Linked DNA regions of Methylorubrum populi. Each later gene encodes a partner of the first gene's protein in a complex. Links are inferred from orthologs where the notes say so. Each region holds a gene or a part of one and is shown in the gene's direction. Other genes may lie near its edges. The genes, in order: uvrB and MPPM_RS01845.

What was found.
Region 2: the proteins of uvrB (region 1) and MPPM_RS01845 are in contact, whole or in part, in a crystal structure (PDB 7EGT), measured with the Thermus thermophilus proteins. The link is inferred for Methylorubrum populi from one-to-one orthologs. Residues at the interface, in WP_096411307.1 of Thermus thermophilus: Glu23, Leu25, Arg26, Asp27, Gly28, Glu29, Arg30, Phe31, Arg55, Glu326, Asp327, Phe328, Glu379, Ser382, Gln383, His398, Gly400, Arg401; in WP_096412145.1 of Thermus thermophilus: His654, Arg656, Phe657, Gln666, Asp668, Glu669, Lys680, Arg681, Leu682, Ser683, Lys685, Tyr686, Ala687.

Annotation. Positions count from the first base shown.
Region 1 is NZ_AP014809.1:4,693,578-4,707,987, reverse strand. Bases 2,191-5,512 are described here. They hold uvrB (excinuclease ABC subunit UvrB), read left to right. Parts: upstream 2,191-2,552; coding sequence 2,553-5,312; downstream 5,313-5,512. Other genes in these bases: MPPM_RS21730 (hypothetical protein), read left to right, coding at 5,468-5,512; MPPM_RS21740 (LysR family transcriptional regulator), read left to right, coding at 2,191-2,449. In the rest of the region: MPPM_RS21755 (hypothetical protein), read right to left, coding at 1-362; MPPM_RS21750 (VOC family protein), read right to left, coding at 450-932; MPPM_RS21745 (DoxX family protein), read right to left, coding at 956-1,381; more of MPPM_RS21740, read left to right, coding at 1,517-2,190; more of MPPM_RS21730, read left to right, coding at 5,513-5,782; MPPM_RS21725 (YidB family protein), read left to right, coding at 5,960-6,628; MPPM_RS21720 (glutathione S-transferase), read left to right, coding at 6,649-7,377; MPPM_RS21715 (PAS domain-containing protein), read left to right, coding at 7,498-9,855; MPPM_RS21710 (hypothetical protein), read left to right, coding at 10,383-10,601; MPPM_RS28155 (ATP-binding protein), read left to right, coding at 10,694-11,713; MPPM_RS28150 (hypothetical protein), read left to right, coding at 11,936-12,451; MPPM_RS21695 (NAD(P)/FAD-dependent oxidoreductase), read right to left, coding at 12,817-13,725; MPPM_RS21690 (Rrf2 family transcriptional regulator), read right to left, coding at 13,715-14,179. UniProt on the Escherichia coli protein: The UvrABC repair system catalyzes the recognition and processing of DNA lesions. A damage recognition complex composed of 2 UvrA and 2 UvrB subunits scans DNA for abnormalities.
Region 2 is NZ_AP014809.1:404,190-418,362, forward strand. What follows is about bases 4,638-7,722. They hold MPPM_RS01845 (ATP-dependent helicase), read left to right. Parts: upstream 4,638-5,030; coding sequence 5,031-7,415; downstream 7,416-7,722. Other genes in these bases: MPPM_RS01840 (hypothetical protein), read right to left, coding at 4,664-5,032. Outside these bases: bifunctional proline dehydrogenase/L-glutamate gamma-semialdehyde dehydrogenase PutA, read right to left, coding at 1-160; MPPM_RS01830 (hypothetical protein), read left to right, coding at 701-910; MPPM_RS01835 (AsmA family protein), read right to left, coding at 966-4,505; MPPM_RS01850 (PhoH family protein), read left to right, coding at 7,796-8,512; aqpZ (aquaporin Z), read right to left, coding at 8,576-9,316; MPPM_RS01860 (3'-5' exonuclease), read right to left, coding at 9,646-10,539; MPPM_RS01865 (oxalate decarboxylase family bicupin), read left to right, coding at 10,695-11,909; MPPM_RS01870 (bifunctional [glutamine synthetase] adenylyltransferase/[glutamine synthetase]-adenylyl-L-tyrosine phosphorylase), read right to left, coding at 11,913-14,173. UniProt on the Escherichia coli protein: A helicase with DNA-dependent ATPase activity. Unwinds DNA duplexes with 3'-5' polarity. Translocates on single-stranded DNA with 3'-5' polarity. Initiates unwinding more efficiently from a nicked substrate than double-stranded DNA.

The DNA of each region.
Region 1 (14,410 bases):
GCGAAGACGAGGCCGAGGCACAGACCCGCCCCACCCGCGGGCAGAAAGCCTTCGATCGCGCTGAACACCATCGCGTCGGCGAGTCCCGAATGGACCCGGCGCGAGCGGCGCACCGCCTCGAAGCCGATCAGGGCGCAGGCGGTGACCGCGGCGGCGATCCACAGGCCGAAGAAGGCGACGGGCCGGGCGGTCGGGTCGTCGAGCAGCAGCGCCTGCCCGCCCGCGACGGCGAGGGCGAGAATGCCGGTCGCGGCCAGCGTCGCCGTGCCGAGGCCGCGAAAGGCCGTGTCCCGCGCGATCTGCATGCGGATCGCGACGATGTCGGCCAGCGCCCTGTCGAGGTCGCCGTGGGTGTCACGCATGGGGCTCGTCTTCCCGCGTCGAGGCGCGCTTTGCATTGCAAAGTACACGCGGGCGCAGAGCCGTCAAGCGGCGTTTCTCTGCGCGGCTCAGCCTTCCTCCCGCAGCCCCGCGAGGTCGAGGCGGCGGGTGAGCATGGCGAGGGCGCCCTGCCCGTCGCGCGGCCACTCGGCCTCCGGCCGGTCCCGGTACAGCTCGACCCCGTTGCCGTCGGGGTCGCGCAGGTAGAGCGCCTCGGACACGCCGTGGTCGCTGGCACCGTCAAGTGGGAGACCGGCCGCCTCGACCCGGCGCAGGGCATCGGCCAGGGCCGCCCGGGTGGGATAGAGGATCGCGAGGTGGTAGAGGCCGGTATGGCCGGGCGGCGGCGGAGAACCGCCGGCGCTCTCCCAGGTGTTGAGGCCGATATGGTGGTGGTAGCCGCCGGCCGAGACGAAGGCGGCCCGGGCACCGTAGCGCTGCGTCAGCGCGAAGCCGAGCACGCCGCAGTAAAAGGCCAGCGCTCGTTCAAGGTCGGCCACCTTGAGGTGGACGTGGCCGATGCGGGCCCCCGGATGGATCGGTTCGCTCACGCGCTCTCTCCTCGCCTGGCGCGTCACGCGCGCCGCAGGGCGTAGGGGCCGTCGCCGAGCCCCGCCTGGACCAGCAGCATCACCGCCCAGAAACCCGCGAACTCCCAGCCGCCGCCGGGATTTTGCGCGAAGAAGCCGTTGGCACCGTGCACGGTGACGATGGCGCCGATCAGCACCGGAACCAGAGCCAGGGCGACGAGGCGGGCATAGAGGCCGAGGATCAGGGCGAGGCCGCCGACGGCTTCCACGGCGATCACCGCGTAACCGAGGGCGGGCGGCAGGCCGAGGGAGCCGAAGAAGGCCGCCGTGCCCGCGGGCGTGAACACGAACAGCTTCAGCCCGGCATGGGCCAGGAACAGGCCGCCGAGGGTGAGCCGCAGCAGCAGGGCGGCGTAGGGAGCGGTGCGAGGGTCGGTCGAGGTCGTCGCGGTCGGGGTCGTCGCGGTCATGGTCATCTCGGTTCGGTCGTTTCGATCGGCGCCGCGGTGGCGGCGTTCGCGATGACCGGACCATGCCCGGCCCAGGCGATTGCGATAATCCGCGTTCGCTGCCATTCACCTCACTCTGAGAGAGTGAGGTGAGCCGTGCTCGACCGCGTGACGGGAATGCAAGTCTTCGCCCGGGTGGCGGCGCTCGGCAGCTTCTCGGCCGCCGGGCGCGCGCTCGGCCTGTCGCAGACCGGGGTGACCAAGCACGTGGCGGCCCTGGAGGCGCGGCTCGGTACGCGGCTCCTGCACCGGACGACGCGCCGCCTGACGCTGACCGAGACCGGCCGCAGCTATCTCGAGGCCTGCGAGCGCATCCTCGCCGAGATCGCGGAGGCCGAGGCAGCGGTCGGCGCGGAGGGGGTGGAGGCGCACGGCACCCTGCGGCTCAACGTGCCGCTCTCGTTCGGCGTGCGGGAAATCGCGCCGGCGCTCGCGGCCTTCTCCGCCACGCACCCGGCGCTGACGATCGAGCTCGGCCTCAACGACCGGCGGGTCGACCTGATCGAGGAGGGATGGGACCTCGCGGTGCGGATCGGGGCGCTCGCCGATTCCGGGCTGATCGCCCGGCGCCTCGCCTCCAGCCGCCTCGTGGTCTGCGCCGCGCCCGGCTATCTCGACCGGCATGGCACGCCGCGTCAACCCGAGGAACTGAAGGGCCATAACTGCCTCGGCTACACCCTGTCCGATGCGAGCGGCTGGCGCTTCGGTGATCAGGCCTATCCGGTCTCGGGCACCCTGCGGGCGCCGAACGGCGCCGCCCTGGTGGCCGCGGCCGTGGCCGGTCTGGGGCTCGTCTACCAGCCGACCTTCCTGGTGGCGGAGGCCCTGCGCGCCGGCACCCTCGTCGCCCTCGATCTCGGCGCCCCCTGCCCGACCCTGCCGATCCACGCCCTGATGCCGCCGGGCCGGCGCCCGGCCAAGACCCGCGCCTTCGTCGATTACCTGGCGGAGCGCTTCGCGGGCGAGCCGGCCTGGGAACGGGATTTGCCGGCGGTGCGAAGTGCGGGCGCCAACAGTCTCCCGTCATGAGAACGCCCCGACGCGCGTCCCGACCTCAATCGGCCGCAAGTCTCGGCCATCTCGGGCCGTTCGAACTCTTCCTGAGACCGCCCGACGGGCCCATATTGCCGCTATGCCCGCATCCAAGAATCCGCGCGTGAGCCCGGCCAAGGCGACGGCCAAGCCGGCCTCCAAAGCGACATCGAAGGCAACCTCGAAGACGACGGCGAAGGCCGACCGGCCGGAGCTGATGCCGCTCGACGAGCATCTCGCCGCGCTGCTCAACCCCGCCCTCAACCGCAACCGCCCGAAGGCGATCGAGCCGGTGTCCCCGCCGGAGCCGGTCCGGAAAGGGCGCGGCCGCAAGGGTGAGGCCGGCGAAGCGAAAGCTTACAAAAAAATCGCGCAGGACGGCTGCGCCGAGGCGCCGCAGGCGGGTTTCGCCATCGGCGACGCGGCGGAGGTCGATCCGCGGCTGGCCCAGGCGCTCGGCCTGGTCCCGCCCGACGACGGCCCGGCGCCGGAGGCCGCGCCCGAGGCGCCGTCCCTCGCCACCGAGGGCGTCTCGGCCACCGTCGAGGCGCTGGAAAAGCTCCTCACCGAGGGCAACCCGCTGTTCAAGAACGGCGAGGCCTGGGTGCCGCACCGGCCGGAGCGCCCGGCCAAATCGGAGGGCGGCGTCAAATTCACGCTGAAATCCGACTTCACCCCGGCGGGCGACCAGCCCAGGGCCATCGCCGAACTGGTGGAGGGCGTCAAAATCGCCGAGCGCGATCAGGTGCTGCTCGGCGTCACCGGCTCCGGAAAAACCTTCACGATGGCCAAAGTCATCGAGGAGACGCAGCGGCCCGCCCTGATTCTGGCTCCGAACAAGACGCTGGCCGCACAGCTCTACGGCGAGTTCAAGAGCTTCTTTCCGGACAACGCGGTCGAGTACTTCGTCTCGTACTACGACTATTATCAACCCGAAGCCTACGTGCCGCGGTCCGACACGTTCATCGAGAAGGAATCCTCGATCAACGAGCAGATCGACCGGATGCGCCACTCGGCCACCCGCGCCCTCTTGGAGCGCGACGACGTCATCATCGTCGCCTCGGTCTCGTGCATCTACGGTATCGGCTCGGTCGAGACCTACACGGCAATGTCGTTCACCGTCTCGCTCGGCGAGCGGATCGAGCAGCGCCAGCTCATCGCCGACCTTGTGGCACTGCAGTACAAGCGCATCCAGTCGGATTTCGCCCGCGGCACCTTCCGGGTGCGCGGCGACGTGATCGAGCTGTGGCCGGCCCACTTGGAGGACCGCGGCTGGCGCATCGGCCTGTTCGGCGACGAGATCGAATCCATCGTCGAGTTCGATCCGCTGACGGGCAAGAAGCTCAACGAGTTGAAGTTCGTGAAGGTCTACGCGAACTCGCACTACGTCACGCCGCGCCCGACCCTGCAGCAGGCGATCAAGGGCATCAAGACGGAGCTGAAACAGCGCGTCGAGGAGCTGACCCGGATGGGCCGCCTCATCGAGGCGCAGCGGCTGGAGCAGCGCTGCACCTTCGACATCGAGATGATCGAGGCGACGGGGGCCTGCAACGGCATCGAGAACTATTCGCGCTACCTCACCGGCCGCAAGCCCGGCGAGCCGCCGCCGACCCTGTTCGAGTACCTGCCCGACAACGCCCTCGTCTTCACCGACGAGAGCCACGTCACCGTGCCGCAGATCGGCGGCATGTATCGCGGCGACTTCCGCCGCAAGGCGACACTCGCCGAGTACGGCTTCCGCCTGCCCTCCTGCCTCGACAACCGCCCCTTGCGGTTCGAGGAATGGGACGCGATGCGCCCGCAATCGATCCACGTCTCGGCCACGCCCGCCAAGTGGGAGATGGAGCGCACGGCGGGCGTGTTCGCCGAGCAGGTGATCCGCCCCACCGGCCTCGTCGATCCGGTGATCGAGATCCGCCCGGCCCGCTCCCAGGTCGACGATCTTCTCGGAGAAGTCCGCGCCGTGGCCCAGGCCGGCTACCGCACCCTGGTCACCACGCTGACCAAGCGCATGGCCGAGGATCTCACCGAGTATCTGCACGAGAACTCGGTGCGGGTGCGCTACATGCACTCCGACATCGACACCCTGGAGCGCATCGAGATCATCCGCGATCTCCGGCTCGGCGCCTTCGACGTCCTGATCGGCATCAACCTGCTGCGCGAGGGCCTCGACATCCCCGAATGCGCGCTGGTGGCCATCCTCGATGCCGACAAGGAGGGCTTTCTGCGCTCCGAGACCTCGCTGATCCAGACCATCGGCCGCGCGGCGCGCAACGCCGAGGCCCGCTGCATCCTCTACGCCGACACCATCACCGGCTCGATGGAGCGGGCGATGGCGGAGACCGAGCGCCGCCGCCAGAAGCAGCTCGCCTACAACGCCGAGCACGGCATCACGCCGCAATCGGTCAAGCGCGGCATCAGCGACATCCTCGAGAGCGTCTACGAGCGCGACCATGTCCGCGTCGATACGGGGCTGGCCAAGGACGCGATCACCGTCGGCCACAACCTCAAGGCCGTCATGGCCGATCTCGAGAAGCGGATGCGCGCGGCGGCCGCCGATCTCGACTTCGAGGAGGCCGCGCGGCTGCGCGACGAGCTCAAGCGCCTCCAGGCCACCGAACTCCTGGTCTCCGACGATCCCATGGCCCGCCAGAGCGACGTCGAGCGCGAGGCCGGGCGCTACGGGCAGAAGGGCAGCCGGATCTCGAAGCCGTCGCTGGACAATATGGGGCCGGGCACCGACCGCGAATTGCCGGCCGGGGCCGTGCCCTGGCAGGAGCGGCCGAAGGCGCGCTCGACGCAGGGGCTCGGCGGTCAGAAGCCCCGCTACAAGGGCGGCGGCGGGCGCAAGCGCGGCTGAGGCCTCCGGGCAAATCCCCGACGAGGGGAGGCTCGACAAGGGGAACCTTGGCCATCGGCTGGGATTGGCCCTTCAGATCCTGCAACCGCCGGGTGGCCCCGCCGCGAGCCCGGCCGGCGGCCGAAGCCTGCGGGAAGTCTCGAAGGAGCCGACCGATGCGATCCCCCTCTCCCCTCCGCCGGGCCGCTCTGAGCGCCCTCCTCGGCAGCCTGATCCTGTCGGCGCCGGCGCTCGCCCAGAGCGTGGCCAATCCCAACGACCAGCCCACTGCCGGCACCCTGCCCTCCGGCACCGACACCGTGCGGGGCAACGCGCGCACCGCCGAGCGGGCGACCGGCGAGGTGTCGCCTCCAAGCGCGATCCGCTCCTCGACCTCGGTCATGCCGGAGGGCCGGAGCAGCGGCAAGACCGTGCGCACCAACCCCTCCGACCATCTCTCGAAGCCGTTCCGCTCGAGCTACGAGAACTGATCCGCAACCTCATCCCGCCCCCCGCCGTTGGACCGGCACGGCTGCCTGAGTGCGCTCCGCCGAAGTGGAATACCGGTTCGGCGGAGCGCGCACCGAAGCGAGGATCTGGAGTCCTGCCCGAAGGCATCGCCTTCGGGAGGACTCCAGAGGCGGCGTGAACCGGCGGGAGGAGACGAGATGGGGCTGCTCGATCAGGTCATCGGCGGAGTCGTGGGACAGGTTCTGGGGGGCGGGCGCGGCGGCGCCCTCGCCTCGCCGGTGGTCAAGGCGCTGCTCATGCTCCTGCTCGCCAAGGGCGCGAGCGGCGGCCTCGGCGACATTCTCGGCCGCGGATCGCCCGGGTCCGGCGGTCGCCCCCTGCCCGGCCCGGGCGCCGACGACGGCGATCTCGGCGGCTTCAACCAGGGCCGCCGCAGCGGACCGCCGGGCCAAGGGGGCGATCCCGGCGGCGATTTCAGCGATCTCGCCGGCATGCTCGACGGTCCGGGGGACGGCCCCTCCGGGCACCGCTCGCCTGGCGAAGGGCCCTATGCCGGGCTCGACCGGGAGCCGCAGGACGAGAGCGGCGCGGTCGCCGGCGGCCTCGACGGCCTGATCCAGAGCTTCGAGCGCAGCGGGCTGGGCGATGTGATCGGCTCGTGGATCGGCCACGGCCCCAACCGCGAGATCGCGCCGAACCGCCTCGCCGACGCCCTGGGTCCGGACACCCTCGACACGTTGGGCCGCGAGACCGGCCTGCCGCGCGAGGATCTGCTCGCGCAGCTGGCGCAGGCCCTGCCCGGCGTGATCGACGCCCTGACGCCCCAGGGCCGCGCCCCGAGCCGCGAGGAACGCGGCGGCTGGTGAGCCCGCAGAAGGAACCCGCCATGGCCTACGAGCTGCACTACTGGCCGATGATTCCCGGCCGCGGCGAGTTCGTGCGGCTCGCCCTCGAACAGGCCGGGGCGGATTACGTCGATGTCGCCCGCCTGCCGGAAGAGGCGGGCGGCGGCATCGCGGCGATGATGGACCGCCTGGAGGACGAGCCGGTCCGGCCACCCTTCGCCCCGCCCCTCCTCAAGGACGGCGACCGGGTGATCGGCCAGACCGCGGCGATCCTGCTCTATCTCGGGCCCCGCATCGGCCTCGTCGGAGCGGAGGAGGCCGACCGGATCTGGACGCACCAGATCCAGCTGACGATCGCCGACATGGTGGCGGAGGCCCACGACACCCATCACCCCGTCGGCGTCGGCCAGTACTACGAGGACCAGCGGCCGGAGGCGCGCCGCCGGGCCGAGGACTTCTGCCGGAACCGGATTCCGAAGTTCCTGGCCTGGTTCGAGCGCGTGCTCGCCGGCAACGTGGCGGGGCCGGAGCACCTCGTCGGCGACGCGGTCAGCTACGCCGATACCTCGCTGTTCCAGCTCGTGGCGGGCCTGCGCTACGCCTTCCCGAATGCCGCGGCCCGGGCCCTGGCGCGGGCGCCGCGCGTCGTCGCCCACGCCGAGCGGATCGGGACGCTGCCGCGCATCGCCGCCTACCGCGCCAGCGAGCGGAGCATCCCCTTCAATGAAGAGGGCATCTTCCGGCATTACCCGGAGCTCGATTTCGGCTGATCACCGACGCGCACGATCGACGCTCACGGCTCGACCTGTGACATCGTCGTGAAAGCTGTCTTCCGGCCAAACGGTCGCGCTTGTGCCGCCCGGCGGCGTGCTACACGTGGCAGCGTGAGCATCACAGAGAGCCTCCCCACCATCAGCGAGCCGAACGTCGAACCGGCGCGTGTCCGGGTCGCGGAGCCGTTGCGCACAGCGCAGGATGCCCTCGCCCGGGCGCAGGACGCCGCCGGGATCGGTGTGTTCACCCTCGACCTGCGCACGGGCATCCTGCATCCGAGCCCCGCCTTCTGCCGCCTGCACGGCCTGGCGGTGCGCGAGGCCTATCCCCTCGCCGCGCTGATCGAGCGGCTCGGGCCGGAGGACCCGGCGGCGGTGCCCTCGGGCGCGGCGCCGGCCGAAGAGGCGGTCTACCGCGTCCGCGATCCCGAGACCGGCGCGCCGCGCTGGATCGCCCGCACCCTCGAAGTCGAGCGCGGTGCGGACGGCGCGGTCCTGCGGCTCGCGGGCGTGACCCGGGACGTCACCGAGCAGCGGGCCCAGCGCACGGCGCTGGCCGAGAGCGAGCAGCACTACCGCACGCTGTTCGAGCAGATGGACGAGGGCTACTGCGTCATCGAGTTCATCGACGGCCCGCACGGGCCGCTCAGCGACTACGTCCACGTCACCGCCAACCGCGCCTACGCCCAGCATGCCGGCATCGAGAACGTCGCGGGAAAACGCCTGCGCGAGATCGTCGGCGACGAGGCCGAGGGCTGGCTCGCGCTCTACGGCGACGTCCTGCGCACCGGCCGGCCGATCCGCTTCCAGCGCGAGCTGGTCGCCACCGGGCGCTACCTGGAACTCGCCGCCTTCCGCATCGAGCCGCCGTCACGCCGGCAGGTCGCGGTGCTGTTCCAGGACATCACCGCGCGCCGCCGCGTGGAGCACCTGCTCCATTCCAAGACCGCCGACTTGGAGGCGGAGGTGGTGGCGCAACGGCGCGACCGCGACCGCGTCTGGACGCTCTCGCCGGTGCTCAAGGTCGTGGCCTCTCCCGACGGGCGGATCGGCGCGGTGAACCCGTCGTGGAGCCGCACCCTGGGCTGGGCGCCGGCCGAGACGGTCGGCCGCTGCGTGCCCGACTTCTTCGCCCCCGAGGAGCGCGCGGCGGCCGAGGCGGCGCTGGAGCGGCTCGCTTCCGGCGACTCGACCGACCTCGAACTGACCTGCCTGACCCGGGACGGCGGCACCCGCCGGGTGCTCTGGACCATCGTACCCGCCGACGGCCTGCTCTACGGCTTCGGCCGCGACATCACCGAGCAGCGCCAGGCGGAGGATGCCCTGCGCCAGTCGCAGAAGCTGGAGGCGGTGGGCCAGCTCACCGGGGGCGTCGCCCACGACTTCAACAACCTGCTCACCATCATCCGCTCCTCGGTGGAGTTCCTGCGACGGCCCGACCTCGCGCCCGAGCGCAAGGCGCGCTACCTCGACGCCGTCTCCGACACCGTGGACCGCGCCGCCAAGCTGACGGGCCAGCTCCTGGCCTTCGCCCGGCGGCAGGCGCTCAAGCCCGAGACCTTCGACGTGGGCGAGCGGCTGCGCAGCATCTCGGAGATGCTCGACTCGGTGACCGGCGCACGCATCCGCGTCGTCACGGACCTGCCCGGCACACCCTGCTACGTGCGCGCCGATGCGAGCCAGTTCGAGACGGCGCTCGTCAACATGGCGGTGAACGCCCGCGACGCCATGGACGGCGAGGGCCGCCTGACGCTGCGCCTCGACGGCGGCGCACCGATGCCGCCGATCCGCGGCCATGCCGGCGCGGCCGGGCCCTTCGTCGCGGTCTCGGTCGTGGACACCGGCACCGGCATCGCCAGCGCCGACCTGATCCGCATCTTCGAGCCGTTCTTCACCACCAAGGAGGTCGGCCGGGGCACCGGGCTCGGCCTGTCCCAGGTGATCGGCTTCGCCAAGCAGTCGGGCGGAGACGTGGACGTGCGGAGCCGCGCGGGCGAGGGCACCACCTTCACCCTCTACCTGCCCGAGGTCGCCGCGCCGCCTCCGGCTCCCGCCCCTACCGGACCGGGCGAGGCGGCGGGCACCGAGTCGCATCTGCGCATCCTCGTGGTCGAGGACAATGTCGAGGTCGGCCGCTTCTGCACCCAGATCCTGGAGGAACTCGGCCACCAGCCGGTCTGGGCCGAGAACGCCGAGGCCGCCCTGGCTGCGCTGGAGCGGGCCGAGCCCCCCTTCGACGCGGTCTTTTCCGACGTCGTGATGCCCGGCATGGGCGGCATCGCGCTCGCCCGCCTCCTGCGCGAGCGCCTGCCGGACCTGCCGGTGGTGCTCACCTCCGGCTACAGCCACGTCCTGGCGCAGGACGACGCGCACGGCTTCGAATTGCTGCGCAAGCCGTATTCGGCGCAGGAGCTGGGGCGGGTGCTGAAGGAGATGACGGGGCGGCGGGGGATGCGGGACGCGATGCCGAACTGAGGTCAGGCTCGATCGGCTTGACAATGGGCCGGGCTGCTTGTGACCAGTTGCAGACTCAGGAGAGGTCCGCTTCCAGGGGATGATCGGGCAGAGACTTAGGACCGAAGCTCGCATTTCTAAAAAATTTCTGATTCGGCAAATATTAATGCAAAATCTGTAGCCTTGCAATTGGTCCTGTATCTATTTGATCATCCAAATTGCACCAATGATTGCCGAGCTTCGCTGCAAAAAGTTTTCGACAAATTATCTTCTACGCCGAACATGCAATTTTTGACGAGCGCGCTCCACACGCTTTGAGACAGCTTCGTCAACAAGAGCAGCGAGGCAGCCACATTGCAGCGGTACCAGCGCCGCCAGCAGCCAAGCCGGCCTGATATGTTCCGCGACAAATGACCACCGAATTTTAGCGCACCATGCCTCAGACAAACTTCAACCATTTTCATGTCGGCGAGCGTTGCAAATACGCTCCTTCTGTGGCCACTTATGCGCAGAATTTTCGCAGAAAGTGAGTCAAGGAGCGCCCGTCAGTGTCTCAAAAACGAGAAAAATTTCGCGAATTAGCGGAAGCCCGGACGACGAAGGCACTCGACGCGATCGCGCGCATCGGAAACCTGTCGAACCGCCAAGTCTATGAATATGAGGATACCGAAGTAAAAAAAATCACCCGTGCTTTGCGTGATGCAGTGGCCGAAGTCGAAACACGGTTCGAAGAGCCGCGAGCCCGCAAATCAGGCTTCAAACTCTAGGATCCACAATGAGATCAGCTAGCATCACGCCGATACAAATTGACGACACCGACTTCCTAGTCGCATCGACGATCGAGCGGTGTCCCCGCACCATGATGATCCGAGAATTGACCAAAAACGCGCTGGAGGCTGCATCGCTTGCACCAGACGGCCATCGCCGAGTGACCTTTCGCACGGTCAAGTCGGGCGACACACCTAAGCTCGCTATCTGGAATACGGGTCCAGGCATGGACGCCGATGAACTTTACCGCATGTGCGATCTGGCGTCGTCGATCCGCAAGGAGAAGGGGCTTGAAGGAAATTTCGGAATGGGCGCCAAGGTCGCGTCGCTTCCCTCTAACAAGCACGGAATGATTTATCGATCCTGCAAGGCTGGCTGCGTTAACGAGGTCATCCTTTGCCAACGGGAGGGTCGGTATGGCCGACTAAGGCGCCAACTGGAAGACGGAAGTTTCTCGGAAATTATCGACGTTACCAAACTCGCCCGCGACGAAGGCTATGATCTTTCCTATGATTGGACTGAGGTTCGACTTCTCGGAAACAACGTCGAGCAGGAGACGGCGCGCGCACCGTACAATGGTGACCCTGTTGTCGATGCTCAGTGGCTCGCAACCTACCTGTATCACCGCTTCTATCGCGTTCCAGATGGGGTCCGTGTCGAACTTCAATCCGGCACGCACAAGCTCGGTCCCGGCGTAAGGGTATTCGAACCGCTTCCACGCAGGGCCGCGAACGGCGCCTTTGAGCGAACCGAAACAGCGGAAACAGTCGATGGGATCAAGATCCACTATTTCTATGACCCCCCATACGACAAGGCTCCCAGTCATAACCGTTCAGTTAGCGGTGCAATCCAGTCGGCGCTGAGCCTTGCCGGAATCGTTTACAAAGATGAGCTCTACGACGTGAAGACCGGACGCGCTTGGTCAATCAATGCACCTCTTTTCGGCATTCCATTTGGCTCGAAGCACATCTCCGTGCATATCGAGCTGCCGGACAACGCAGCCGTTCTTCCGGAAGCGTATAGACAGTTTCTTCGCTATCGTTCAGGAGAGCAGGACGTCGTTCAAGCGGTACATTTTGGTGATATTGTCGCCCAACATCGCCCACAGTAGTTAATAGACATTATAAGGTCATTCGCTCCAGAGAGTACTTCCAGCGACGATATCAGGGACGAACTACAGAAGCTTCTCGATGATCTTCGAGTCCGGCGCATTGCGCCGCGACCGACCCCTACCGGGATCCGCTTGGTGGATGCATCTCCAGGCGTCGGCACTCAGCCGACGAGAGAAGGAGAGGGCGCCGCTACTACTGGGTCTAAACCCAACACAAAGCATGTGGACCTGAGCCTTGCGCCGCAGGGTGCCAAAGCCGCGGATCTTTGGAAGGATCGCGAGCGTGCTCCCGAGATAGTTCTCCTCCGCACTACCGAGGACATTGACGACAAGCAGCTGCGAGGCCGCGCAGCACGCTATTACGATAACGGTCAGCTCTTTCTCAACATGCTCTACCCATCGATCGGAGAGATGCGCGAAGCACTCGAACTGCACTACGCGACGGTCGCAGATCTCGATAGTATGCGTGAGGCAGCTCTTCGCCAGGCTGAGAAGAGTATGGTCCTTCGGGTCGGACGCGCAGTGGTATTTGCGCTCGCGAAGCAGCTGAACAAGGAATGGGATGCCGATGCCGTGCGACACGCTCTGGCGCCAGAGAGCCTAAGCCTTGCCGCAGACGACTTCTACGATTCTATCCAAAGTGCGCGTCGTAGTATGGGCCGTCAATTTCGACCGAATCGACAAGGCGATGATGGCGGCCTCTCAGACGACGAAAATCCAATTTGGGGGCGGTCCTAATACGGCCAGAAGGCAACGCTTGTTGGTGTCCGGCGTCGGTACCCTTCCAGAGCGACTAGCAAGGGCTATGAGATAACCTAGCGGCGCGAGGGACACTGGACCGGCGGCTATCACTGGCTGTCGGGACAGCGCCAGAGCGTGATCCGAGACGACATCATTTCCGCTAATCGCGAGGATCCGAATTTGTCGGGCGGCTGCCATGTGACCGCTTTTGGACAACCGTCACGACTGTTCGCGGCGTTGACATGGGTCGAAACCGACCATTTGTGTTCGAGCAAAAGGTAAGAGCCCACTTCCCACCTTCAGCAATCAGTCACACAGTCAAGCTGATCGCGCTTAACCTTGCGCCGCGGTCCCATCGCCCCTCACGCGGCCAGGCGCGGAAACACCAGCGTCTGGTGCAGGGAAACACCGGCTGTCACGCCGTCGGCCGACGCCCAGGCCACGCTGTGCGGGAACCGCGCCGCGTCGCCCGCCGCGTAGACGCCGGGAACCGTCGTCTCCTTCATCGCGTCGGTGCGGATCGTCGGCCCGAGCATCCCCTCGTCCACGGCGCAGCCGAGCTGCTCCGCGAGGGGGCTGTTCAGGCGGTAGCGCGGGCCGACGAAGAGCGCCTCCAGCGGGATCGTTCGGCCATCCGCGATGGCAAGCGCCGACAGGGCGCGCCCCTCGCCCAAGAGGGCCTGGACGGGGCCGGGCTCGATCCCGGTCGTGCGGGCGGCGAGCCGCGCGCGGGCCTCCGCGTCGGGCGCCGGATGCCCGTTCAGGAAGAGCGTGGTCGGCCCCCATTCCGCGATCAGCTCCGCCTGATGGAGCGATTTGGGGCCGGCGAACAGCACGCCGAGGACGCGCCCGGCAAACTCGAAGCCGTGGCAATAGGGGCAGTGCAGCACGCTCGCGCCCCAGCGCTCGGCCAGCCCGGGGAGGTCCGGCAGGATGTCGCTGATGCCGAAGGCGAGGACGAGTTTCGAGGCTTCGAGCCGTTGACCGTCTGCGAGCGAGACGGCGAAGCCGTCGCCTGCGGCCCGCGCCGACACCGCCTCCCCCGCGACGAAGCTGGCGTTCGGATAGCCCGCGAGCTGCGCGCGGGCGGTGGCGATCATCGTCAGCGGGTTCTCGCCATCCTGCGCGAAGAAGCCGTGCGAGGCGTCGGCGAACCGGTTGCGGGGGGCGCCGGCATCGATGATGCAGACCCTGCGGCGGGCGCGGGCGATGTAGAGCGCCGCGGACAGGCCGGCGAAGCTGCCGCCGACGATGATCGCATCAGACCGCATGGGCAGTCTCCGGGTTGACGTCGCCGCCCCGCGCGGCGAGGCGGGCATGGAAGTCGGCGCTCAGCGCGGCGAGGGTGATCCGGCCGAGCTGCGCCATCAGCAGCGCCTCCGCCTCGCGGAAGCTCGCGTCCATCGCGGCATTGACCGCCTGTTCGACGAGGCAGCCGGGCGCCTCGCTCCGGTTGCCCATGGCGAAGATCTCGGGCGCACCGAGCGCCTCGTAGATGTCGCGCAGGGTGACAGCCTGGAGATCGCAGGCGATCCGCCAGCCGCCGCCATGCCCCTTCTCGGAGCGGACGTAGCCCCGGTCTCGCAGCCCCGCCATGATGCGCCGGACTACGACGGGGTTGGTCTGCATCATGCCGGCCAGGAACTCGGACGTCACCGGCCCCTCGATCTCCGCCATGTGCAGGAGGACGTGGAGGATACCCGAAAGCTTGCTGTCGCGTCTCATGTAACTTCACATGTTTCATGATAGGGCGCCTGTCAAGCGCGCGGAGCGGTGTGTCCGAAACGCAAGAAGGCCCGCCTCCCGGCGAGCCTTCCCCTGTCCGAGCCAGCCGGCCATCGGCCGGGCAGACCCGAGAGTCTCCTAGAGCCGTATCCGACCTGATTGCATCAGGCCGACGTCTCTAGCTCATTGTTTTGGCGCGCCTTCTTTCGACGAACCGGTGACCACTTCGTC
Region 2 (14,173 bases), 4.3 Mb from region 1 along the record:
CGCCGTGGCCGGCATCCGCTCGGATCGCACCGATCAGGTCCGCGGCGAGCCGGTCGACCGCCGCCTCCGTGCCGGCCGGCAGGGGCGCCGCGCGCAGCAGGCTTTCGGCCAAGGCCGCATCATCCGAAGCGTAGGGAGCCTGAAAGCGGAAGGCGGACATGGAAGCCCTGCGATTGCGAGACGAGAGTAGCACCCTCTCTGTCGTTCGACAGGCCGCTTTCGCCCGCGTGGCCGGCGCGATTCCGCTCGATCCCCGTGAGAAGGCCCCGATCTGCAGCGCTCCGGCCACGAGGGATGCGACCGCTGGCGCGGCGCACGTCCGGGCCACCCCGATGCGGCTCCGCGCGCTCGGCTTGATCTTCCGGCCCCATCTGGGATGGGGTGATGCGTCCGCCATGCGCATCGGCGAGCCGGGTGACGGGAGAACGTGGTGGCTCGAAGGATGATCGGCGCACTCATGGTGCTGGCCGCGACGGCCTGTCGGCTGGCCCCACTGCCGGAGATCAGCTTGGCCGGTGCGCAGCCCATCACCTCCGATGCTATCCGCGATGCGTCCGGCGTGCTCGGATAGGCCGAGTCGTTGCTGGGACCGGAATTCGGAAAGAATTCTCCGGTCCTCGTCGGGCCGGAACATTCACGCCTGGACCCATCCGCCGTTGTGGGCGCCTAGGAATTGCCGGCCGCCACGAAGGCGGACGACGTGGTGCAAAACCTCCGCGCCCGCGGCACACTTGAGGATGTACGGGACTACCGGGACGGATCGATCTGGATGGCCGATGACCGAATGCCCCGAGCGCAGGCGGTCCGCCTGCATCTGATCGACGGCACGAACCGCGCCTTCGAAACGAAAGCCTCCCCCGCCGTGCGCCCCGGCCCACACATCGATCTGATCGCGTATCGAAAGCCCTGATCCCCCAACGCGGGTCGCTTTCCGGCCGAGCATCGGCCTCGGACTGCGCGCCTGTTCAGGGCCTGGCGGAAGGCGGGCTGATGTCGAGCGGCTGGGCCTCCGGTACGGGAGGCGCCGGCTCGGCTTCGATGCGGGCGCGGCGGGCAGCCTCGTCCGCTTCCCTCTGGCGGGCTTGGCGCGCCGCCTCCTCGGCCGCCTGCTGCGCCCTGATCCGGGCCTGGCGTGCCGTCTCCTCCGCCACCGCGCGGGCGCGGTCCATCTCGATGCGGGCACGGCGGCGCTGGCGCTCGCTCTGGTCGGCGTCGAACAGCTCGATCTTCTCGAGTTCGCGCTGGAGCACGAGAGCCGCGAGGCCGGTGGTGAGCGGCGCCGTGTCGAGCCGCCGCTCCGGCGCCGTGAGCGGGCCGGTGAAGCCGAGCTGGATCGCGGGCGCGGCCCCGGACCAGCCCTTCGGGCCGGCCGCCGCGGTCAGGACCCCGCGGGCATCGAGGCTGCGATTGCGCGGATTGACCTGAAGCGTGCCGTTCCAGCGCGCCGGCCCGAGATCAATCCCGAACGGAGCCGTGCGCAGGATGCCGGCCGACATCGTGAAGGCCGCCGTGAGCGGTCCCGTCGCCTTGAGCGGACCCGCCGAGAGTTCGTCCGATACGAGCGCCTGGAGCCGCCCCTCGCGCAGGGGATCGTCCTCGGCAAGCGCTTTGCCCAGGGCCCGGTCGAGGGCGCCCGCATCGGCACCGGGCAGTGCGAGGCCGGCGATCCGGATCTCGCCGTTGCCCGAAAGGTCGTTCGCCAGCGCGGCGAGGCTCGCGCCCGTGGCACCGAAGCGCAGCGCCGCCGACAGCCGGCCGCCGATCGGTCCGGTCCCGATCAGGCCGGCGAGATCCGCACCGTCGACGCGCCCCTCACCCGACACCGCCGCGGCACCCGCCGGCCGGGCGAGGGTCACGGTGCCGCTCAGCCGCCCGCCCGCGAGCCCGGCCGAGAGGTCGCGCAGGTTCAGCGCGTCCCCCTCGCGCACCAGCGTCAGCGTCGCGGTGTCGGCGGTCAGGCCCCGGCCGAGATCGAGCTGAGCGATCGCGAGACCGAGGCTGACCTGCGGCTGAGCCGGTACGGCGGCGAAGCGCCCGCCGGCCTCGGTGGGAAACACCGTGGCCGCGGCCAGAGCCGGCAGGGACAGCCGGGCGAGAGTTGCGGTGCCGTTGAGCGCCCCGTCCGGGGCGCGGTCGAGGGCGATGGTGAGATCGCTTCCAGCGACCTGCCCGGTTATGTCGGCGTGCAGGGCCGCGTTCCGGCGCGACAGGTCGAGGGTGAGTGAGGCGGGCAGCGGCCCCGTCGCCGGTCCGGCCGCTCCGGCGAGGATCAGGAAGGGCGCGAGGTCGGTCGCCTGCAGCCGCACCGCGCCGCCGGTCGGGGGGCGGTCGAGGGCATCGAAAAGGATCGGGCGCGCCGTCGAGAGGACGAGGCCCGCAAGGTCACCCTCGACTTCGAGCGCGAGCGGCGCGGTTTCCTGCCGGGACTCGATGGCCGGGCGGGCTCCGGTCAGCCGCAGCCGCCCGGGTTGGCGCAGGCCGGCGATGTCGTCACGGCCAAACCAGCGCGCGGTCCTCTGCGTCGTCAGCGTCGCGTCGATGCGATCGATCCGGCCGAAGCGGGTCAGGAGCGCGAGGTCGAGATCGCCCTCCCCCGCCCGGCCCTTGGCACGCGCGCGCAGCGCATCCGCCTCGCCGGATTCCCGCTCCAGGGTCAAATCGAGGGCCAAGCCGCTCTGGCGGAAGCTCGGCGGCACGAGCCGGGCCTCGGGCAGGAAACCGCGCTCCAACAGGGCGAGCAGCGGTGCCGCCCGACCCGCGGTGACGCGGCCCTCGATCCGCCCCGAGCCGTCCGGCGCGATCCGCCCGGCGAGCTGAGCGCTCGCCCCCGCGAGGTCGGCGATGTCGAGCGTGTCGACGACGAGGCTCGCACCGTCCGATTGCAGGCTGACCGCGATGGTGCCGTTGCCCGAATGGGCGCCGGCGGGCCCGTAGCGCACGTCGCGCGCCCGAAGCGTCAGGCCGAGATCGTGCTGGTGCAGGCCGGACATCAGGTCACCCAGCGGCGGCAATTCGGCGATGTCGAGGCCGCTGGCCGAAAGCTGCGCGTCGAAGCGTCCGCGCCCGCTCGCACCGGCCCGAACGTAGCGGGCATTGCCGGTGACACGGGCCTCGCCCAGGGCGAGCCGCAAGTTGCGCAGCGAGAGATCGCCGCCGGCCGCGGAGAGGTCGGTGCCGAGATCGAAGGCGCGCCCGTCGAGGATCGCCGCGACGCTCTCCTCCGCGCCGATCCGTCCGAGATAGCGCCCGAGCCCCTCCGAGTTACGTGCCGCGACGTCGATGTGGCCGGTGAAGCGGGGCGAACCCGACAGGTCCGCCTCGCCGGTCGCCGCGACGCTCGCAGCCCCCGGCGCCGTGCCCTCGAACCGCCGCAGGACGAGGCCGCCGGTGCGGTCGAAGGTGCCGCGGAAGGCGACGCCGGCCCAGTCGTCGAGGCCGAGAGCGACGCTCTCGGCGGCGAGGTCGAGGTCGAGGAGCAACGGCGGCGTCAGGGCCCCCGACGACAGCCCCTGCGCCAGGCGTCCGCCCGCCCCGCCGGACAGCAGCAGCCCGTCGAGGTCGAGGCGGCGCGTGCGGAGCGTCAGGCCGAGACGGGCTTCGCGCAGATCGAGGCGACCGCTGCCCGATAGCCGCGCCGCCTTGCCGCCGGGGTCGAGCTCGATCTCGACCGTCTTGGCCTTCGCCACGGGGCCGCGCGACTCGAACTTGGCCGCCAGGGTCAGCGGCAGGACGGCGCCGGCCGGCTGGACCGGCGGCCCGACGGTCAGTCTCGCGGTGCCTTCCGCCTCCGGTACGAGGCCGCGGTGAGCGAGGTCGCCGCCCGGCGCCTCCGCTGGCCTGAAGGCGAGGCGGGCATCGAGTTCGAGGCGGGGCATGGTGTCGCCGCCGCCGGTGAATTTCAGGGAGAGGGTGCCGTCGCTGCCGAAAGTGCCGGTGGCGAGATGAAAGGGGCTTCCCTTCGCGGTGCCTTCCGCCAGCCAGGGGCCGGCCAGAGCCGGCGCCCGCAGGCGCAGGTTCTCGGCCGAGAATACTTCCTGAGACGGCTCCTCGGACCGAGCGCCGGCCCGGGCGGCGGCGACGCTGAGACGCCGGATGCGCAGATCGTCGACCACGACGTCGCGCCGCAGCGCCTGCGGCTCGCGCGGCAGGAGCAGCGCCTCGTCGGAGACCGGCAGGGTCAGCCGCGCACGCTCGATCGACGTCTGAACGAAGCGAACCTCGCCCTTGAGCAGCGGCGCCAGGGCGATCTCGGCGTCGACCGTCTGCGCGTCCAATGCCGGCCCGTCCTCCCCGCCGAGCCGTAACCGGGCAAGGCGGAGATGCGGCGACGGCAGCAGGCGAAGGTCGATCGTCCCCTCGCTGCGGGCAGGAGCGCCGACGGATTCGCTCAGCGTCCGGTCGATCAGCGCGCGGTGACCCGACCAGTCGATGAAGGGCGGGACGGCCAGGGCCGCCACGAGGACCAGCACGACGGCGCCCGCGAGCGCGGTCAGGAAATCACGCACCGTTATCGCTTCCGCCAGGTCTGCGGGCCGCAGGGCTTCGTTCGCGGGTCACGCGTTCGAAGGGCCGAAGCCTCCCGTGAGCACGCGCGCACCCGTTCCTGCGGCCATAGCACAGGGGACGGGCCGCCCGCACCTCACACTCAAGCTTGTGACGGCCGTCAGCGCCGGATGCCGAAGGATGGCCCGGCCGGAGGCGGAACGTTGAGGGGCGCCCGTTGGATCTGATTGCGGATCGCGCTGTTCTCCAAGGTCTGGCGCTGTTCGAAGTTACGGTTCTGGTTGCGGTACTCGAACGCTTCGTTCTGCCGGCTCGTCGCGCCCCGGTTTCCGGGGCTCTGCGCGAGCGCCGGCGTGACGACCGGCGCAAGGGCTGCGAGCAGGGTCAGAACGGCGAGCGACGGGGCGCGCATGGCCTCGTTTCCTTCATCGGTGTCGGCTTCGGGTTTCGGGAGTGACGCGTGAGGAGGGGCGCCGGTTCCGGATCGGGTCTCGACGGCGTTCGCCTTTTGGTCCAGGGAAGCGCGCATGATGCAAGAGCCCAACGACGCGCCCGGCGCGTTCCGGCCGCGCCCGTCCGACGACGATGCGCCGTCGGCTCCGACCTCCATCGCCGCCCGTGCCATGGCCGCCCTGCGGCCCGAGGGCGCATCTTATCTCACCGGCCTCAACCCGGAGCAGCGGCGTGCCGTGGAGGCGACGGAAGGCCCGGTGCTCGTGCTCGCCGGTGCCGGCACCGGCAAGACGCGGGTACTGACGACGCGCATTGCCCACCTCATCGCGACCGGCAAGGCCCGGCCCTACGACATCCTCTCGGTGACCTTCACCAACAAGGCCGCGCGGGAGATGAAGCACCGCATCGGGCAGTTGATCGGCCCGGCGGGCGAAGGCATGCCCTGGCTCGGCACCTTTCACGCCATCGGCACCAAGATCCTGCGCCGCCACGCCGAACTGGTCGGGCTCAGATCCGATTTCACGATCCTCGGCACCGACGACCAGCTGCGCCTGATGAAGCAGGTCATCGCCGACCAGAACATCGACGAGAAGCGCTGGCCGGCGCGCTCGCTCGCCCACACCATCGACGGCTGGAAGAACCGGGGTCTCGGGCCCGAGCAGGTGCCCCCGGGCGAGGCGCAGGCCTTCGCCTTCGGCAAGGGCGGCCAGCTCTACGCCGCCTATCAGGCCCGGCTCGCCACCCTCAACGCGGTCGATTTCGGCGACCTGCTGCTGCTGTGCCTCAAGCTCTGGCGCGAGAACCCGGACATCCTGAGGAATTACCAGGACCGTTTCAAATATATCCTGGTCGATGAGTATCAGGACACCAACGTGGCGCAGTACCTCTGGCTGCGCCTGCTCGCGCAACTCCGAAAAAACGTCGCCTGCGTCGGCGACGACGACCAGTCGATCTACGGCTGGCGCGGCGCCGAGGTCGACAACATCCTGCGCTTCGAGCACGACTTCCCCGGCGCCACCGTGGTGCGGCTGGAGCGCAATTACCGCTCGACCGGCCACATCCTCGCCGCCGCCTCCGGCCTCATCGCCAAGAACGAAGGCCGGCTCGGCAAGACGCTCCGCACGGAAGACGAGGCGGGCGAGCCGGTCACCGTGACCGGCGCGTGGGATTCGGAAGAAGAGGCACGACAGGTCGCCGAGTCGATCGAGTCGCTCCAGCGCAAGGGGCACCCGCTCTCCGAGATCGCCGTGCTGGTGCGGATCTCGGCGCAGATGCGCGAGATCGAGGACCGCTTCGTGCAGGTCGGCCTGCCCTACCGGGTCATCGGCGGCCCGCGCTTCTACGAACGCGCCGAGATCCGCGATGCGCTGGCCTATCTGCGCGTGACGATGAACGGCGCCGACGACCTCGCCTTCGAGCGCATCTTCAACACGCCCAAGCGCGGCCTCGGCGACGCGACGCTGCAGACCCTTCACGCCTACGCCCGCGCCGACCGGATTCCTCTGCTCGCCGCGGCGAGGAAGCTGATCGAAACCGACGAGCTGAAGCCCCGCGCCCGCTCGATGCTGCGCGGCCTCGTCGAGAGCTTTTCGCGCTGGATCCGTCTGGTCGAGACCAAGCCGCATCCCGAGGTCGCACAGACCATCTTGGAGGAATCCGGCTACACCGAGATGTGGCAGAAGGACCGTTCGGCCGACGCCGCCGGGCGGCTCGAAAACCTCAAGGAATTCGTCCGCTCGATGGAAGAATTCCCGGACATGGCCGCCTTCCTCGAACACGTCTCCCTCGTGATGGAGGCCTCCGAGGCGGAAGGGGCCGACCGCGTCTCGCTGATGACGCTGCATGCGGCCAAGGGACTCGAATTCGACACGGTGTTCCTACCCGGCTGGGAGGACGGCCTGTTCCCGAACCAGCGCGCCATCGACGAGAGCGGGCGGGCCGGCCTGGAGGAGGAACGGCGCCTCGCCCATGTCGGGCTCACCCGGGCCCGCAAGCGCGCCAAGCTGTCGTTTGCGGTCAACCGGCGCATCCACGGCCTGTGGTCCTCGACCATCCCCTCGCGCTTCATCGACGAACTGCCGCCGCAGGCCGTGGACGTGGTCGAAGCGCCCGCGCATTTCTCGGCCGGCGCCTCGCGCTTCGACCGCAACCCGGCCCCGTTCGGCTCTTCCTACGGCACGCCGGGCTGGCAGCGGGCGCAGGCGAACACCGCGGGCGGCTTCGGCGGGGGATTCGGCAACGGCCGCGGTGGCGGCCGCACGAGCGGCCCGCGCGAGATCGAGGGCGAGTTGATCGCCAAATCGACCGGCGCACCGGCCGCCTTCGAGCACGGGGCCCGGGTCTTCCACACCAAGTTCGGCCCCGGCACGGTCGCCGGCATCGACGGGAACAAGCTCACCGTTGACTTCGACAAGGCCGGTCGGAAGATGGTGCTCGACAGCTTCCTCCAGCCCGGTTGAAGCGTCCCGCCGGCGGCCTCCGCCGGCTGCGCCGCCGCCCCGGGAGGGCGACGCCCCCGATGGCCTTGGTCAGGATCGCCCCGATCCGCCGGCAGCGCCGAGAGGCGCCAGGGTCATCGCTTCTTCGCAGAGCCGTCACGCCCCCGTCGCCCGCGCTTGCAACCCTCGCAGGGCGGGCGAAGCGTTGCCGTAAAGCCGCGTTCCACAGCCTTCGCGTCGAGCCGTGGAACCGACTCACCGGGTTTGGCTTTGCTCTTGCGTACAGATGAACGAAGATCGGCGATGTCTTCGCCGAATCAAGGGAGAAGTCGGACAGTCGAGACTGGTTGAAAAAGCGAGTTTGCGAGAGTCACGCACGAGTCAAGGTGGAGTGTTGATCCATGAAGAGACGACGCGCACGGCTTGAACTGGTTGAGGACCGACCGATCCGGATGCATCGGACACGCTTCGACGAGGAACGTAATCCCGCACCGATCCAACCCCTGACGGATAAACAAGGCCAGTATCTCGACGCGCTCGCGTCATCTTCGCAAGTCATCGTCTTAGGCCCCGCCGGCACGGGCAAGACTTTCATTGCCGGCACACGCGCCGCGGATCTTCTTCGGCAACGCCGGATCTCGAAGGTCGTCATCACCCGTCCCAACGTTCCCTCGGGCCGCTCGCTCGGCTTCTTCCCCGGCACGCTGGAAGAGAAGATCGCCCCCTGGGTCGCCCCCCTGACCGAGACGATGAAGGAGCGCATGGGGGCCGCCGCCTTCGACATCGCGGTGAAGGCCGGCGACATCGAGGTGGTGCCGTTCGAGGTGATGCGCGGACGCACCTTCAAGAACTGCCTCGTGATCCTCGACGAGGCGCAGAACACCACCACGCCCGAAATCAAGATGTTCCTGACCCGCATCGGCGACGATTGCCAGGTCATCATCAACGGCGACGTCTCGCAGACCGACTTGCGTGAAACGTCGGGGCTTCGCACCGTCATCCACTTGGTGAAGAGCCGGATGATGGCGATCCCGATCGTGGAGTTCACCCTCGACGACATCGTCCGCTCCGGCATCTGCGCGGAATGGGTGAAGGCATTCGAGGAGGAGCGGCTCTAAAGCCGCCCGACCATGCGCGATGACGGGGTCTCGTGAGGCCTCGTCATCGTTCGCGCTTCGGCTTCAGATTTCGACGCCTCTCTCGACGATCGCCGTCTCGACGATGTCGGCGGGCTCGTAGAGCCAGCGCGCCACGATGCCGGCCAAGATCGCTCCGGCGATCGGGGCCAGCCAGAACAGCCATAGCTGCGCGACATATTCCGGGCCCGCGAACAGGGCCGGGCCCGTGCTCCGGGCCGGATTGACCGACGTGTTGGTCACTGGAATCGAGATCAGGTGAATGAGTACCAGGGCGAAGCCAATGGGAATGCCGGCGAAACCCGCCGCCGCTCCCTTCGACGTCGTCCCGATGATGATGAAGATGAAGATGAACGTCGTCAGGACTTCGGTGATCAGGCAGGCGGCAAGGCCGTACTTGCCCGGACTGAGTTCACCGTAGCCGTTCGAGGCGAACCCGTTGGGGACCCAGCCCGCCTTGCCGGATGCAATGGTGTAGAGGGTGAAGGCGGCCACCGTGGCGCCGATGACCTGCGCGAGGATGTAGGGCAGCACGTGTCGGTTGGCGCAGCGCCGGGCCGACCACAGACCGAGGGTCACGGCCGGGTTGAAATGGCCCCCCGAGATGTGGCCGACCGCGTAGGCCATCGTCAGCACGGTGAAGCCGAAGGCGAACGCCACGCCCAGGAAGCCGATCCCGAGATCCGGATAGGCCGCGGACAGGACGGCGGCGCCGCACCCGCCGAAGGTCAGCCAGAAGGTGCCGAAGAATTCGGCGGTCGTCCGACGCATCGTATCGTGATCCATGGCGACACCTCATGCTGCGGAGGTCGCGGGGCGCGTTCGAAGCGGTCGTATCGGCAATCTGGTCGGCGCACCGCGAGACCAACTCGTCTGCGTCGGCACCCGCCGGACGCGTCCGACGAAGATTTCACACCCGCACCGGGCCAACAATGATCGGTGTCACGGGTCGAGCGGCACTAAGAAGTTGTACCGCTTCGGCATCAAATCCATCGTGACCAGCAATCTCGTGCCGTCACATTGCAGGTGATTACGCTGCCTCGCGAAACACCGCCGGCACGATGCTTCCGACCGGCGTCAGGACGCGTCTGACACGTCCCGGATGGTCTCGGGCCTCAGGCGGCAGCAACACCCTTCGTCCGCAGCGGCCCGACGCTCTTGCCGTCCAGCAACTGACGCAGGCGCTCGACATCGTCGAAGTTGTTCGAGGTGAGGTCGGTGACATCGCCCTCGACGAGCGCATCGACGTGGCGGCAACGGCGGCGATGCGTGCCCGCCGGACAGGAACAGCGGAGATACGGCCCGTCCGTCCGCTCCTCGAATTCCAGCACGTAGCGGTTGCCGGTGCTGCCACGCATGGCGAACCGCAGCTCGCCTTTAGGCCGCAGATCGACGATGCCGGAGGCCCGCAGGGCGTGGGCGGAGGTGGAGCGGGTGAAGTCGCGCCGCGGTCCGGCAACCGCGCGGATCGGGGTCAGCCCGAGGCCGCGGGCGAGGTCGAGGATATCTGCGGCGCCGGTCTCGCGCAGGGCCGCGAGCGCGATCTCGGCGCAGGCATAGGCATCCTCGCCGGCATCGTGGTGCTCGAAGCGGATGCCGAGGCGCCCCGCCACCTTGGCGAGACCGTGGCCGGCGGGATCGGGGAAGATGCGCCGGGCGATCTGAAGGGTGCAAAGCCCGGCCATGTCCGGCACGGTCTCGCCCCAAGCGGCGAGTGAGGCGGCGAGAACGCCCATATCGAAGCCGGCATTGTGCGCGAGCATCAGACCGCCCGACAGGTCCGGCAGGAATTCCGCCATCACCTCCGGGCAGCTCGGCGCGTCGCGCACGTCCGCCGGCAGGATGCCGTGGACGCGAATGTTGCCGGGAGAGAACCGCATCTGCGGCGGTCGGATCAGCCGGGATTCGCGCCGCACCACCCGGCCGCCCTCGATCCAGGCAAGGCCGACCGCGCAAGCGCTGTCGCGCCGCTCGTTGGCGGTCTCGAAATCGATCGCGACGACGCTCATGCCCCGGAGATTAGGGGGTCGTGGACCGATCCCGCAAGGCGCGGGGAGCGGGGCCGGACCGACGCACGCGCCGGATGTCGTGATCGCGGGGCGGGACACGAACGCGGCCCGAACTGGTTACCGGGCGACACTATGATGGGATGATCGAGGTCGTCATGAACGTGTTCTCACGCCGGGGCTTGATCGCCGCCGCGGGCGGCGTGGCGCTGGGCGCCAACTCTGCCCGTTCGGCCGAGGGGCCATCGCCGGTTCGCGACGGAAAGGGTGCGGACATCCTCGGCCCCCGCAACGCGGCGCGCGAGGCGGAGGACCCCGTCACCGTGGCTCCGCCGAAGACCGATCACGGCACCATGCCGAACCTGAAATGGTCCTTCGCCGACAGCCACATGCGGCTGGAGGAAGGGGGTTGGGCACGCCAGACGACGACGCGGGAACTGCCGATCTCGAAGGCCATGGCCGGCGTGAACATGCGACTGAAGGCGAACGTCGTACGCGAGATGCATTGGCACAAGGAGGCGGAGTGGGCCTACATGATCAAGGGCCGCGCCCGGATCACCGCGATCGACGGCGATGGGCGCACATTCGCCGACGATATCGGCGAGGGGGACCTCTGGTACTTTCCCTCCGGCATTCCGCACTCGATCCAGGGGCTCGAAGGGCCGGAGGACGGCTGCGAGTTCCTGCTCGTGTTCGATGACGGCGGCTTCTCGGAGGATTCGACCTTCCTCATCACCGATTGGCTCGCGCACACGCCGCGCGACGTGCTGGCGAAGAACTTCGGACTACCAGAGCGCGCCTTCGACGCCATCCCCGAGAAGGAACTCTACATCTTTCCGGGCCCGAAGCCGGGATCGCTGGCCGAGGATCAGCTCGGCGGCGCAGGGCCGGTACCGAAGCGCTTCAGCCACAGGATGCTGGCACAGGAGCCGATCCGCACGAAGGGCGGCAGCGTGCGGATCACGGATTCCGCGATCTTCCCCGTCTCCACCACCATCGCCGCGGCGCTGGTCGAGCTCCAGCCCGGCGCGATGCGGGAACTGCATTGGCATCCGAACGGGGACGAGTGGCAGTACTACCTCTCGGGCCGTGGGCGGATGACCGTGTTCGGTTCGGAATCGAAAGCGCGCAGCTTCGATTATCAGGCCGGCGATGTCGGCTACGTGCCCTTCGCCATGGGTCATTACATCGAGAATACCAGCGACACGCCGCTGACCTTCCTCGAGATGTTCCGCAGCCCCCGCTACGCCGACATCTCCCTGCGCCAGTGGATGGCGCTGACCCCGCACGCGCTGGTGCAAGCGCATACCAAGCTCTCGCGCGAGGCGATCGACGCCCTGCCGCAGACCAAATCGCAGGTCCTTCCGGGCTGATCGTCAATCCGGATGGCCGAGGCGGCGGTCGAAGATCGAGCGGACCGTCCGCCGCTCCTCGTCGAGCCGGGCGCCGAGCGCCCGGGCATCGGGGAGGTTGACGGCCCGTGCGAGGCGGGCGAGCGCCACGTCGGACGCCTGCGTTGGGTCGCCCTCGACCATCAGGCGCTGCCAGTGGTGCACGTCGTCGAGGAGCCGATAGGCGCCGCCGAGTTGCTCGGCCTCGTCGGCCGCGAGGAGGCCTCCCTCCGCCGCCCGCGAAAACACCTCGGGCGCATCGAGGCCGATCAGTTCGGGATGGGCGTCGGCATGGCCGAGCACCAGGGCCTGGGCGAGGAAGTCGAGATCGAGCAGGCCGCCGGGGCTGAGCTTGAGGTCGAGGGGACCGTGATCGCCCTTCTCCTCCTCGACCGTAGCACGCATGGCCCGAACCGAGCGATTGACCGCCTCCGGCTCGCGGGCCTGCCTCAGCGCCTCGCGGATCACGGATTTTGCCTCCCCGGCGAGGCTCTCGTCGCCGGCGATGACGCGGGCGCGGGTCAGCGCCATGTGCTCCCAGAGTTCGGCTTCTTCCCGCTGATAGGCGCGGAAGCTGCGGAACTGCGCGGCGGTCGCGCCCTGGCCGCCGCCAGGCCGCAGGCGCAGATCCACCTCGTAGAGCAGTCCGCGTCGGGTCGGGGCGGTGAGTGCCGCCACGAGGCGCTGCGTCAGCCGGTTGTAGGCCACCGCCGCGTCGAGGGGCTTCGGTCCGGTGCTCGTGCGGTTTTCGGGGTCGAAATCGTAGAGCACGACGAGATCGAGATCGGATTCCGCCGTCAGCTGGTGCGAGCCGAGCCGGCCGTAGCCGAGCACGACGATGCGCCCCCCCGGCACCGCGCCATGATCGGCGAAGAACGTCTTCGACACGGCCTCCAGCGCGGTCGCCACGGCGGCGTCCGCGATGGCCGAGAAGGCGCAACCCGCCGCCCGCGGAGTCAGGATGCCGGAGAGCATCCGCGCGCCGGTAAGGAAGCGAAGCTGCCGGGCCGCGTCGCGGCTGCGGTCGAGGAACACCTCGTGACTGTCGGGCCGGCCGAGCAGGGCGCGGTAATGTGCCGCCACAGCCGCCGCGTCGACGGTCGGATCGCCGAAGTCGGGATCGATCACCGCGTCGAGCACGTGCGGCGAGAAGGCGACGGTGCCCGCCAAGCGCGGCGCGCTGCCGAGCAGGTCGGCGAACAGCAGCCGCAGGCGCTCATGCTCGCGCAGGATGGTCAGAAGCTCGACCGCCGCCGGCATGCGACCGAAGGCGCGGTCAAGATTGGCCAGCGCCGCGTCCGGGTCCGGCGTCCCGGCGAGCGCCTTGAGCAGGGCGGGCACCAACTCTGTCAGCACCTCGCGGGCGCGCGGGCTGCGCACCGCCGCGCGGCGGCCGAAATGCCAGCCGCGCACGGTGTCGGTCACCCGCTCCGGATCGCGGAAGCCGAGGCTGCGCAGGGTTGCCAGCGTCGCCGGGTCGTCGGCGGCGCCGCTGAAGACGAGGTCACCCACCTCCGACGAGAGATCGGGTCCCGCCTCGAACAGCAGGGCATAGTGCGCCTGCACCCGGCCGGCATGGGCCAGAAGGGCCTCTTCGAAGGCGGCCAGATCGGAATACCCGGCAAAGCGCGCAAAGTTCTCCAGCTCGGCGCGGTCGGTCGGCAGGCGCTGGGTCTGCTCGTCGCGCACCATCTGCAGGCGGTGCTCGACCGTGCGCAGGAAGGCATAGGCCTGAGACAGTTCGTCCCGCGCCTGGGCCGAGATCCAGCCGTCCTCGTGCAGGCTCGCCAGCATCGGCACGGTGGAACGCCCGCGCAGCATCGGGCGCCGGCCGCCGAAGACGAGCTGCTGGGTCTGGACGAAGAACTCGATCTCGCGGATGCCGCCGCGTCCGAGCTTGATGTCGTGGCCGGCCACCGCGAGCGCCTCGTGCCCGCGCACGGCGTGGATCTGCCGCTTCATGGCGTGCACGTCGGCGATTGCCGCGAAGTCGAAATACTTGCGCCAGACGAAGGGCGTGAGGTCGGAGAGGAACCGCTCGCCAGCCTGGATGTCACCGGCGATGGGGCGCGCCTTAATGAAGGCGGCTCGCTCCCAGTTCTGGCCGGTCGTCTCGTAGTAGACATAGGCCGAGGCGAGGCTCATGGCGGTGGGGGTGGAGCCGGGATCGGGACGCAGGCGGTAATCGACGCGGTGGACGTAGCCATCGCGGGTGCGCTCCTGCAGCAGCTTGGCGACGCCCTGGG